DNA from 2 places in the Arthrobacter sp. BC5 genome. Region 1 is predicted to be linked to the other one. Evidence: predicted binding sites of a transcription regulator. Region 1 holds the regulator's gene; the other holds the start of a gene.

Region 1 (5,643 bases):
TCCGGCCGACGCCCTCCTGTCGGCGCTCGTGCCGGACCGCGACGCATTCCACGAATCGATCCGCGCACCGGCGCGCCTGACGGAAGGGGGCCGGCATGAACGAGCAGGACCCCCTGAAGAGGAGCCGCCTGGGCTTGCGCGGCATGCTCCTGGCCTCCGGCACGGTGCTCGTGGCCAGCAGCGTGTTCCTCGCCCCGAATGTCGGCCTGCTGCAGGGCAGCGCCCCCACGACCGCCCTGCCCGAACCGCTCCCGGCGTCGGAGGGCGCTGAGTCCGCGCCCGCCGACGCCACCATCCAGGCCCAGGGGGCGGCAGCGGGCCCTGCCGAGCCGCTCCTGCCGGTCTACTGGCTCGGCGACGTCGATGGGGGCGACAGGCTGTTCCGGGAATTCCTGGCGGCGCCCGACGAGACCACCGGCGACCCCATCGCCGATGCGGTGCAGCTCATGACATCGGGGCGGCCGCTGGATCCCGACTACCGCTCGCCCTGGCGGAAGGCATCGAGCGTACGGTCCTCGATCTCGACGAAGAACGTGATCACCCTCGACATCTCCTCCGACGCCTTCTCGGAGAAGCTCGGCCCGGACGACGCGCGCCTCGCCCTCCAGCAGCTCGTCTACACCGCGACGGCTGCGGCGTCGAACGCCGGCCTGATCCAGGGCGGCGAAGCGAGTTCGATCGTCGTGCTCGTGGACGGAGCAGCGGACTACCGGGCCTTCGACTCCGTCGACCTCGGCGGCGAATGGACCCGCGACACGTCCGCTCTCGCTCCTGTATGGATCATCGACCCCCAGGAGGGGGTCGAGGCGGAATCCGCCGCGCTGACCATCCGCGGGCTCGGACCGGCCTCGGAGGACACGGTCTCGTGGCGGATCGACCGCAGCGCGGACGGCTCCGAGGGCGGCGACACCGCTCTCTTCAGGGACGGCACCGTGGACATCCTGCCCGAGGACGGCGCTCCCGGTGCCTATTCCTTCTCCGTGACGCTTCCCCCCGGACGGTACGGGATCACGGTGTCCGCCCCTACCGGCAGCGGTGAGGCCGAGGACTCGAAGACGGTCGTCGTGAGGTAGTCACCCCGCGGCAGGGCAACCCGCTCCGGCGGCCTACCAGCGCCCGAGCAGGTGGTTCAGCAGGACCAGGGCCGCCGGGCCCGCCGAGGACGACCGCAGCACGTGGGGTCCGAGCCGGGCCGCACGAGCACCGACGGCCAGCAGCTTCTCGAGCTCCGCCTCGCTGATCCCACCTTCGGGCCCGACGACGACGGCGGTGGACGACGGGGCGTCGAGCGAACCGGCGGCACGGAGCGCCGACACCTGGTCGGCCAGGGACGACCCGGCGTCCTCGTGCAGGACGACGACGCGGTCAACGGACGCAGCTGCCCAGGCGGCCAGCCGCGAGGTGTCCATGACGGCATGGACCTCGGGCACGAAAGACCGTCGGGACTGCTTCGAGGCAGCACCCACGAGGGACACCCACTTCTGCCGACCCTTCTCCGCCCTGTCGCCGCGCCATCGGACGATGCTCCGTTCGGCGTGCCATGGCACGACGGCGTCGACGCCGAGCTCGGTCGCCGACTCCACGGCCTGCTCGTCGCGACCGCCCTTCGCCAGGGCCTGGACGAGCAGGAGCGTGTGGCGTGGTGCCGGCTCCTGGCCGGCCGTCTCCACCCGGACGTCCACGGTGCCCGCCCCCACCGCGGAGATCATCCCGCCGATCCGGTAGCCGGCTCCGTCGGAGACGTCGATGCGTTCCCCCGCGGCGAGGCGGCGCACGGTCGCCGCGTGGCGACCCTCGTCCCCGCCGAGGACGAAGACGCTACCCGGGGACGCGGCACGGACGGCCTCACCGGGCCCGAAGAAGAGGGGGCGCGTCATGCTCAGCGGTTCCCGAGGCGCTCCCGCAGGCGTGCGAACACGCCGGAACCGCTGCTGGCCAGCTGGCCGTCCGTGTATTCCTCGTTCCGCAGCTCCGCGAGCCTGCGCAGGAGCTCCTCCTGCTGCTGGTCGACGTTGCGGGGCGTCTCCACGTTGAGGTGGACCCGCAGGTCTCCCCTGCCCTGGTTCCTGAGGTGCGTGACGCCCAGCCCGCGGAGGGTCAGGATCTCGCCGGACTGCGTGCCCGGCTTGATGACCAGCTCCTGGTCGCCGTCGTACGTGTCCAGGTGCACGCTGGTGCCCAGCGCGGCCGCCGTCATCGGGACGCTCAGCGTCACGTGCAGGTCGTCGCCGTTGCGCAGGAAGGTCGAATCGGTGGCGACGCGGATCTCGACGTAGAGATCACCCTGGGGTCCGCCCGCGATGCCGGCCTCGCCCTGGCCTGCCAGCTGGATGCGCGTGCCGGTGTTGACGCCGGCGGGGACCTTGATGGTCAGCGTGCGCCGGGCGCGGATACGTCCCTCGCCGCTGCACTCGTGGCACGGGCTGGGGATGACGGTGCCGTACCCCTGGCAGGTGCCGCAGGGCGCGCTCGTCATGACCTGGCCGAGGATCGAACGCACGGCGCGCTGGACCTGTCCCGAACCGCCGCAGATGTCGCAGGTGCGGGGCGAGGTGCCGGGCTGGCAGCACGTCCCGTCGCAGGTGGGGCACACCTCCGCGGTGTCCACCTCGATCTTCTTGTTCGTGCCGAAGACGGCGTCCTTCAGGTCGATGCGCACATTGATGAGCGCATCCTGCCCGCGGCGCGTCCGAGAAGGAGCGCCCGGCTGGCCGCCTCCGCCGAAGAAGGTCTCGAAGATGTCCTGGAACGCGAAGCCGGAACCCGAGTAGCCCGATCCGTAACCGTTGTCGGTCCCGTTCTCATTGCCGGTCGTGTCGTAGACGCGCCGCTTCTGGGGATCCGACAGGACCTCGTAGGCGTGGCTGACGCGCTTGAACTCCTCCGACGCGTCGTCACCCGGGTTCACGTCCGGGTGGAGCTTCCGGGCGAGCTTCCGGTACGCCTTCTTGATTTCCTCCCCGGTCGCGCCCTGCGCCAGACCGAGGACCTCATAGTGATTACTCACTCGTGCACATCACTTCCTGTTGGAGACTTCTGTCTTCTGCCCGCCGGCGGTGCCGGCGGGCAATACTGCGGGCTGCCGTAGCCGGGCTACTCCTCGAGGATCCTCGAGAGGTAGCGGGCGACGGCGCGAACCGCGGCCATCGTGGTCGGGTAGTCCATGCGGGTGGGACCGAGGATCCCGAGCTTCGCGCCGGCATCCGGACCGTAGCCGGTCGCCACGACGGAGGCGCCCGAGAGACCTCCGTAGGGGTTCTCGCTCCCGATCCTCACCGAGATGCCCCGCGCGTCGTACTCCATCTCGGACAGCAGCCTCAGCATGACCACCTGCTCCTCGAGCGCCTCGAGGACGGGACCGATGCTCAGCGGGAAATCACCCGTGGACCTCGCGAGGTTGGCCGTGCCGGCCAGCAGGATCCGGTCGTCCCGTCCGAGTCCGGCGAGCTGCTCCAGCGCCTTCACGATGGTACCCCCGTGCGCCCTCAGTGCAGGAGGCAACTGGGACTGCGCGATGCCGAGCTCGGCCGGCAGGGCCGACAGCTTGACGCCGGACACCGCAGAGAGGATGCGCTGCTTCAGTTCGGCGAGCTCCGCCTCCTGGAGGTCGCCATCGGTGCGCACGATGCGCTGCTGCACGGTGCCGTTGGTCGCGATCAGGACGACCAGGATCTGCTGGGGCGCGAGCAGCACGAATTCGATGTGCCGGACGGACGCACCACCGACGCGGGGGAACTGCACGACGGCGACCTGGTTGGTGAGCTGCGCGAGCAACCGGACGGTCCGGTCCATGACGTCGTCGAGGTCCTCGGCACCCTCCAGGAGGGTCTGTATGGCCTTCTTCTCGGGGGCCGAGAGCGGCTTCACCTCGGAGATGCGGTCGACGAAGAGGCGGTAGCCCTTGTCGGTGGGAATACGCCCCGAACTGGTGTGGGGGGCCGCGATGAGCCCCTCCTCCTCGAGGACGGCCATGTCGTTGCGGATCGTGGCGGAGGAGACGCCGAGCTGGTGGCGGTCGACCAGGGCCTTCGATCCGACGGGCTCCCGCGAATGGACATAGTCCTCGACGATGGCCCGGAGCACCTCCAGGCGTCGCGGTTCACTCATTCCTGTGCACCTCCGGATCTGTCCCGCACTCACGACCACGCTTCCAGGGCGGTCCCGGCCGGTTAGCACTCGACACACCCAAGTGCCAAGTCTAGTACGTTCGGAGCGATTGTTAGCATTGGGAACCCGGGCCGCGGCACACCGCCGGAGCCCTCGTGGGAAGGACGGGCCCGGCATGGACTACGGCTGGGGAGCACAGGATATTACGGCTCCGAAGCGGGTCGCCCTGCCCGACGTCCCCGTCGAGCAGGACATGGTCCTGGAGGACGTCCAGAGCGGCTTCGTCGGAGCGGTGGTCCGCGTCGAGAAGTCCGGCGGGCTCCACGTCATGGTGCTCGAGGACCGGCGCGGCAAGCACCGCACGTTCAGGCTCGGCCACGGATTCCTCCTCGACGGACAGCCCGTCCACGTCGTTGCGCCCGCCCTGCGCGCCGCTCCGGCGGCCACCCGGACGGCGTCGGGTTCGGTCCGGGTCGAAGGCGCCCGGGCGCGGACGGCGCGGGCCAGCAGGATCTGGGTCGAGGGCCAGCACGACGCCGAACTCGTCGAGAAGGTGTGGGGCGACGATCTCCGCCTCGAAGGCATCGTCGTCGAGCCGCTGCACGGCGTCGACGACCTGGAGGGGGCGGTGCGGGCGTTCGGTCCCGGGCCGCAGCGCAGGCTCGGGATCCTCGTGGACCACCTGCTGCCGGGGACCAAGGAGTCCCGGATAGCCCAGCAGGCGATGACCGTCCCCGGAGCCCGGAGCCACGTGCTGATCGTCGGGCACCCCTATGTGGACGTCTGGCAGGCGGTGAAACCGGCCGCACTCGGGCTCGACGCCTGGCCCGTGGTGCCGCGCCACCAGGACTGGAAGACGGGTATCCTCGCGGGGCTCGGATGGCCGCACTCCAACCAGGCGGCCGTGGCTCACGGCTGGAAGCGGATCCTCGCCGGAGTGAGCACCTACGCCGACCTCGAGCCCTCGCTGCTCGGGAGGGTCGAGGAAGTCATCGACTTCCTGACCGCTCCCCCGGGCACCGCCTGAGCCGTCCGCTCCTCGTCACCACGTATCCTTGGAGCACCTTCCGGGGAAGGTCCTCCGCCAGCCAGCAAAGGAATCTCGTTGTCCAATACCGCCGACCACCAGCACCACGGACGGGGCGAATCGCAGCCGGTGTTCGAAGGAATCCCGGCACAGGCCCTTCCACTGACGGCATCCGAGGATCGCCAGTACGCGACACTGGCCCACTTCGGTGGGATCCTGGGCTTCATCCCTTCCCTGCTGATCTTCCTCATCTTCAAGGACCGCGGCCCGTTCACCGCGCAGGAGTCCAAGGAGGCGCTGAACTTCACCCTTCCGCCCACGATCCTCGCACTGGCGGCGTGGCTCCTGTCGCTCGTGCCGGAGATCGGCGGCGTCTTCGCCGTCGTGAACGCCCTCATCTGGGTGGCGATCACGGTCTTCTCGGTCAATGCCGGCATCCAGGTCAATCGCGGACGCCCGTACCGCTACCCAGCCAACCTGCGCCTGATCCGCTAGCTCGGCACCTCAGT
Region 2 (5,643 bases), 1.6 Mb from region 1:
ACTACTCCGCCAAGGACCAGACACCGACGACGGTCCTGCGCGTGGTCCGCTCCTGGACGAACAACTACGCGGGACTCACGGCCATCCACCAACTCGTCTCCGACATCGCGGACGGGGGCGTCTCGCGGACCGAGGCGGCACACCGCCTCGACGAGATCACCCACCGGCCCAAGCCCTTCCCGCGCTGGATGGTCACGGCGGCCTTCGGGATCTTCTCGGCGGCCATCGTTGCCTTCGTCGGAGGCTCCGCGCTGGGATCGCTCATCGGCTTCGTCAGCTGCATCCTGGTCGACCTGGTGAGCCGCAAGCTGGGCGAATGGCGTGTCCCCGAGTTCTTCTCCGTCGCCACGTCCGCGGCGCTCGTCACACTGATCGCGATGCTGCTCTGGTGGCTCCAGGTCCCGATCGCCCCGGCACTCGTGGTGGTGGGAGGGATCCTCCTGCTCCTGCCGACGGGGCGGCTCGTCTCCGCGACCCAGGACGCGATCAACGGCTTCCCGGTCACGGCCGCGGGGCGGTTCCTCTCCGCGGTGCTCGTCTTCGCGGCGCTCGTCGCAGGGATCGCCGTCGCGCTCGTCGCAGGGACGGCCCTCGGGATCCCCGAACTCGAGGTGCTCGAATCGGCGGGGAGCCAGTACCCGTGGCCGGTGGTCGCGGTGCTGGTGTTCGTCGCCGTCGCCATGATCTGCATCGCAGAGCAGACGGACGTGAAACTGGTGATCCCGACGTCACTCGTCGCCGTCGCAGGCTACCTGCTGCTCATCAGCGCGATGGCGGCGGGTGTCGGCTACCGGCTCGCCCCGGCCCTGGCGGCCATCCTGATCGGAGCCCTCTCGCGCGTCGTCGCCCTCCGGCTCGGCGCCCCGCAGCTCGTCGTCGCGGTACCCGCAGTGCTGTTCCTCTATCCCGGACTCACCATCTTCCGCTCGATGTACATGCTCACCATCGAATCCGAGGTGGTGTCCGGCGGCGCGCTCGGCCTCTTCAACGCCCTGACCGTCGTGCTGGCGATCGCCGCGGGCGTCGTGCTCGGAGACAACCTGGCGAGGCCGTTCACGAGGAAGCTCGGCTCCAACGAGCGGCAACGGAACCGCCGGCGGTAGCGCCTCAGCCGGCCCTGCCACCGGTGCACGACCAGTCGATCGGTTCGGCGCCCTGCTGTGCAAGGAGTTCGTTCGCGCGGCTGAAGGGGCGCGAACCGAAGAACCCGCGAGAGGCCGAGAGCGGACTGGGGTGGACGGATTCGACCGTGGGCGTCCGGCCGAGCAGCGGTTTGAGCCGGAGGGCGTCCTTGCCCCACAGGATGGCTACGAGCGGACCGCCCCGTGCCGCCAGCGCCCGGATGGCCGCGTCGGTGACCTGCTCCCAGCCGAGTCCGCGGTGCGAGGCGGCTTCGCCGGCGCGGACCGTCAGGACCCGGTTGAGCAGGAGGACGCCCTGCTCGGCCCAGCCGGAGAGGTCTCCCGTCACGGGCGGCGCGACGCCGGTATCGGAGGCCAGCTCGCGGTAGATGTTCGCGAGGCTGCGCGGGATGGGCCGCGTGGAAGGATCGACGGCGAAACTCAGGCCGACTGCGTGTCCGATCGTCGGGTACGGGTCCTGGCCCACGATGACCACCCGCACGCGCTCCAGCGGTGTGGTGAACGCCCGGAGGATGTGCGGCGCATCGGGCAGCACCCGCAGCCCCTCGTCGAGGTCCGCCGCGAGGGACGCGGCGAGCTGGTGGAGGACCGGCTGCACCGGCCTGAGCGCAGTCGCCCAGTCAGGAGGAACCATGTCCTCGATGCGGGCAGGAGCCGCGAAGGGAAACAGGGCCTCGTTCGGTGACTGCCGCCCGGCCGGACGCGGCTCTGCGGCGCCCGTCCTGCCCGTCCCGCCACTGCTGCTCATGCTGTCGGGTAGGTCGAAGAGCGTGCCGTCGTCGTGCATCATGCTTCCATTCTCGCGTGCGTCTCCGCGGCGGTCGCCCGAATGACAGGGGTGTAATTCCCCACTACCATGGGGTGACAGTTGTGCCAGCGGAAGGAAGGCGGTAGTGGACATGGCCGAACTCCAGCGGCATCCACAGGACGCTTCCTCCGGACAGGACGAGAAGCTGAGCCTGGGCGACCGCGAGCAGCGCATGCTCGCCCTCGAACGCGAGTGGTGGAAGTATTCCGGCGCGAAGGAGCAGGCGATCCGCGACCTGTTCAACATGTCCGCCACGCATTACTACCAGCTGCTCAACGCGCTCATCGACACGGAAGCCGCTCTGGCGCACGACCCCATGCTCGTCAAGCGGCTGCGGCGCCTGAGGTCCACCCGCCAGAAGGCACGCTCCGCCCGCCGGCTCGGCGCGGACATCTAGCACTGCCCGCCAGACCCGACGAGCGAAGGACCATCCTCACCCATGACTGACTACGCGCGGGACGAATTCGACAAGGTCCCGGAGTCTTCCGCGCGCCAGGGCGCCCACCGTGAGCGGCTCATCCCCGCACGGTCCAGCGGCCTCGGACTCAAGATCACGGTGGGCGTACTCGCCCTCCTGATCGGCCTCGGCGCCTACTTCCTCCTTCCCCGCCTGGGCATCGCCGGGGGAGGGGGCGAATCCGCTGTGGCGCCGTCGGACATCGCGTCGAGCGCCGCCCCGTCCCAGGACGAGCAGGCGTCACCAGCTTCGACCGCCACGTCCGAAGCAACGGATGAGGCAGGCGACGACGAGTCGGCGGGCCCGGACGCGACGTCGTCGACCGACCGGGCGGAGGCGCTCGACCGGACACAGACCGTCAACGTACTCAACGGCACCGGCGCCCCGGGCCTCGCGTCCGTGGCAGCAGGGCGGCTGGCCTCAGCCGGATGGTCGTCCGCGCTTCCGGGCAACTGGGCCGGGACCCCACTGGACGCCTCCGTGGTCTTCTACAACGGCGAGGCACAGCGCGCCGCTGCCGAGGCGGTGGCCGAGGACCTCGGCATCCCGAACCTCATCGACAGCCCCGACGTCTCCCAGGACATCTCGGTGGTCCTCGGGCCGGAGTTCCAATAACCGACGCCGTGCTGTCCTGGGGGTGAAGCATCCGCGTCCGGTGCGGGCGCCCGGCCGGCCCGCAGCCCGATCGCGGGTGGCTGCCCTCCCGGCACGGTCCGCGGGTGCTGCCGAACGGCTCCACCCGCTGCTGACCTCAATCCTTGAGCGGGATGCCCTGCGCGTCCTTCCGGAACGGCTCGGAGCCCACCAGGATCATGATGCCCTCGATGAGGCCCCAGATCCCGGCCGCGATGGCGCTGAGTCCGAAGGTGAAGACAGCCCCCACCGTGGACATCAGGATCTGGATGATCCCGATGGTGGTGAAGCCGAGGTAGAACCTGTGGATCCCCAGGGAACCGAGCAGGATTCCGAGGACGCCGGCGATCACCCGGGACTTCTGCGGTGCATACGGCTGGCCGAAAGGACCCTGGTTGTACCCGCCCTGGTTGTACCCGCCCTGGTTGTACCCGCCCTGGTGGTAGCCGGGCTGCTGGTACCCGCCCTGCTGGTACCCACCCTGCTGGTACCCACCCTGCTGGTACCCACCCTGCTGGTACCCACCCTGCTGGTACCCGCCCTGGTTGTAGCCGGGCTGCTGGTACCCGCCCTGCTGGTAACCACCCTGCTGGTACCCGCCCTGTGGGGCGGGGGTCGATCCAGCAGGGTCCTGGCCGTACCCGCTCTGCACCCGTCCGGTCCGGGGATCCTGTCCCGGCGCATACGGCTCCTGGGGCACCGGCGGCTGGTGCTCGTGCTGAACCGGCGCGTAAGGCAGGTCCGACGCCGGATGCGCCTGAGCGGCTTCCCCGCCGAGGCCCGGGCTGCCGGGAGTCCCGGGAGGGCCATCGCCGGTGCCGTGATGGTCGGACGCGGTATCGCGATCGTGGGACCCGATGCCGGAGGCACCTTCCCCGCTGCCCTGCTCGTCGGAGTCCCCGTTACCAGGACCGGTTGCTGACGTGGACACTGTGCCTCCCTCGGCTCGTTGTCCGCCAAACCTATGCCCTCCGAGGAATCTGCGCTACGCCGGTCCGCGGGTCCTGCACGACCACGTCGTTCACGAGCCGGAGGGTCCCGGGCAGGTTGCACTCGCGAGGTGTGAGTGCTAATTATTGAGTTAGCACTCACGCGCGCAGACTGCTAAAGCTGCGCGCGGTGGGTGAAGCAGGCAAACCTCTGTGGTGGGGGTGGAGCTCGGGACGTGAAAGAGATCGTCCAGGCCCTGCCCGGCCGTCGCGGGCACCACACGCAGGCAAGCATTGATGTGCTGAAATGCAACCGTCCCGAAAGGACCTAAGCCGTTATGGCCAAGATCATTTCTTTTGATGAAGAGGCCCGCCGCGGCCTCGAGCGGGGTCTCAATATCCTCGCTGACGCCGTCAAGGTGACGCTCGGCCCCCGTGGCCGCAACGTCGTGCTCGAGAAGAAGTGGGGCGCACCCACCATCACGAACGACGGCGTGTCCATCGCCAAGGAGATCGAACTCGACGACCCGTTCGAGAAGATCGGCGCCGAGCTCGTCAAGGAAGTTGCCAAGAAGACGGACGACGTCGCGGGCGACGGAACAACCACCGCCACCGTGCTCGCCCAGGCCCTCGTCAAGGAAGGCCTGCGCAACGTCGCGGCCGGCGCTGACCCCCTGAGCCTCAAGCGCGGCATCGAGAAGGCCGTCAAGGCCGTCACCGATGAGCTGCTCGCGTCGGCCAAGGAGATCGAGACCAAGGAGCAGATCGCTGCCACGGCATCCATCTCCGCGGGTGACAAGCAGATCGGTGACCTGATCGCCGAGGCCCTCGACAAGGTGGGCAAGGAAGGCGTCATCACCGTCGAGGAGTCCAACACCTTCGGCCTCGAGCTCGAGCTCACCGAGGGTATGCGCTTCGACAAGGGCTACATCTCGGGTTACTTCGTCACCGACGCCGAGCGCCAGGAGACGGTCCTCGAGGATCCCTACATCCTGATCGTCAACTCGAAGATCAGCAACGTGAAGGACCTCGTCGCCGTCCTCGAGAAGGTCATGCAGTCCGGCAAGCCGCTGCTGATCATCGCCGAAGACATCGAAGGCGAAGCCCTCGCGACCCTCGTGGTCAACAAGATCCGCGGCACCTTCAAGTCCGTCGCCGTCAAGGCTCCGGGCTTCGGTGACCGTCGCAAGGCCCAGCTCGCCGACATCGCCATCCTCACCGGTGGCCAGGTCATCGCCGAGGAGGTCGGCCTCAAGCTCGAGACCGCCACCCTCGACCTGCTCGGCACCGCGCGCAAGGTCGTCGTGACCAAGGACGAGACCACCATCGTCGAAGGAGCCGGCGACGCCGACGCCATCGCCGGTCGCGTGGCCCAGATCCGCGCCGAGATCGAGAACTCCGATTCGGACTACGACCGCGAGAAGCTGCAGGAGCGCCTGGCCAAGCTGGCCGGCGGTGTTGCAGTCATCAAGGCCGGTGCCGCTACGGAGGTCGAGCTCAAGGAGCGCAAGCACCGCATCGAGGACGCTGTCCGCAACGCGAAGGCTGCCGTCGAAGAGGGAATCGTAGCCGGTGGCGGCGTAGCCCTCATCCAGGCCGGCGCGAAGGCCTTCGCCAACCTCGAGCTCACGGGTGACGAGGCGACGGGCGCGAACATCGTCCGCGTCGCCATCG

What was found. The regulator HrcA, encoded in region 1, represses chaperone genes, less so after heat shock. The targets are predictions, from matches to a motif close to TTNGCACTCGNNNNNNNCGAGTGCNAA.
Region 2: a site for HrcA is predicted at 4,122-4,148, ahead of groL (chaperonin GroEL). Genes of this name have one in related genera too.

What each region holds. Positions count from the first base shown of each region.
Region 1 covers NZ_CM155273.1:2,790,202-2,795,844, reverse strand. The annotation lists gene AC1MFI_RS13070 (GerMN domain-containing protein) at 96-1,073, shown strand; gene AC1MFI_RS13065 (16S rRNA (uracil(1498)-N(3))-methyltransferase) at 1,107-1,877, opposite strand; gene dnaJ (molecular chaperone DnaJ) at 1,880-3,007, opposite strand; gene hrcA (heat-inducible transcriptional repressor HrcA) at 3,094-4,107, opposite strand; gene AC1MFI_RS13050 (DUF3097 family protein) at 4,283-5,134, shown strand; gene AC1MFI_RS13045 (DUF4870 domain-containing protein) at 5,213-5,629, shown strand; gene hemW (radical SAM family heme chaperone HemW) at 5,639-5,643, opposite strand, start outside.
Region 2 covers NZ_CM155273.1:625,814-631,456, reverse strand. The annotation lists gene AC1MFI_RS02730 (threonine/serine exporter family protein) at 1-1,103, shown strand, start outside; gene AC1MFI_RS02725 (uracil-DNA glycosylase) at 1,108-1,932, opposite strand; gene AC1MFI_RS02720 (DUF3263 domain-containing protein) at 2,042-2,347, shown strand; gene AC1MFI_RS02715 (LytR C-terminal domain-containing protein) at 2,390-3,022, shown strand; gene AC1MFI_RS02710 (TM2 domain-containing protein) at 3,159-3,971, opposite strand; gene groL (chaperonin GroEL) at 4,308-5,643, shown strand, end outside.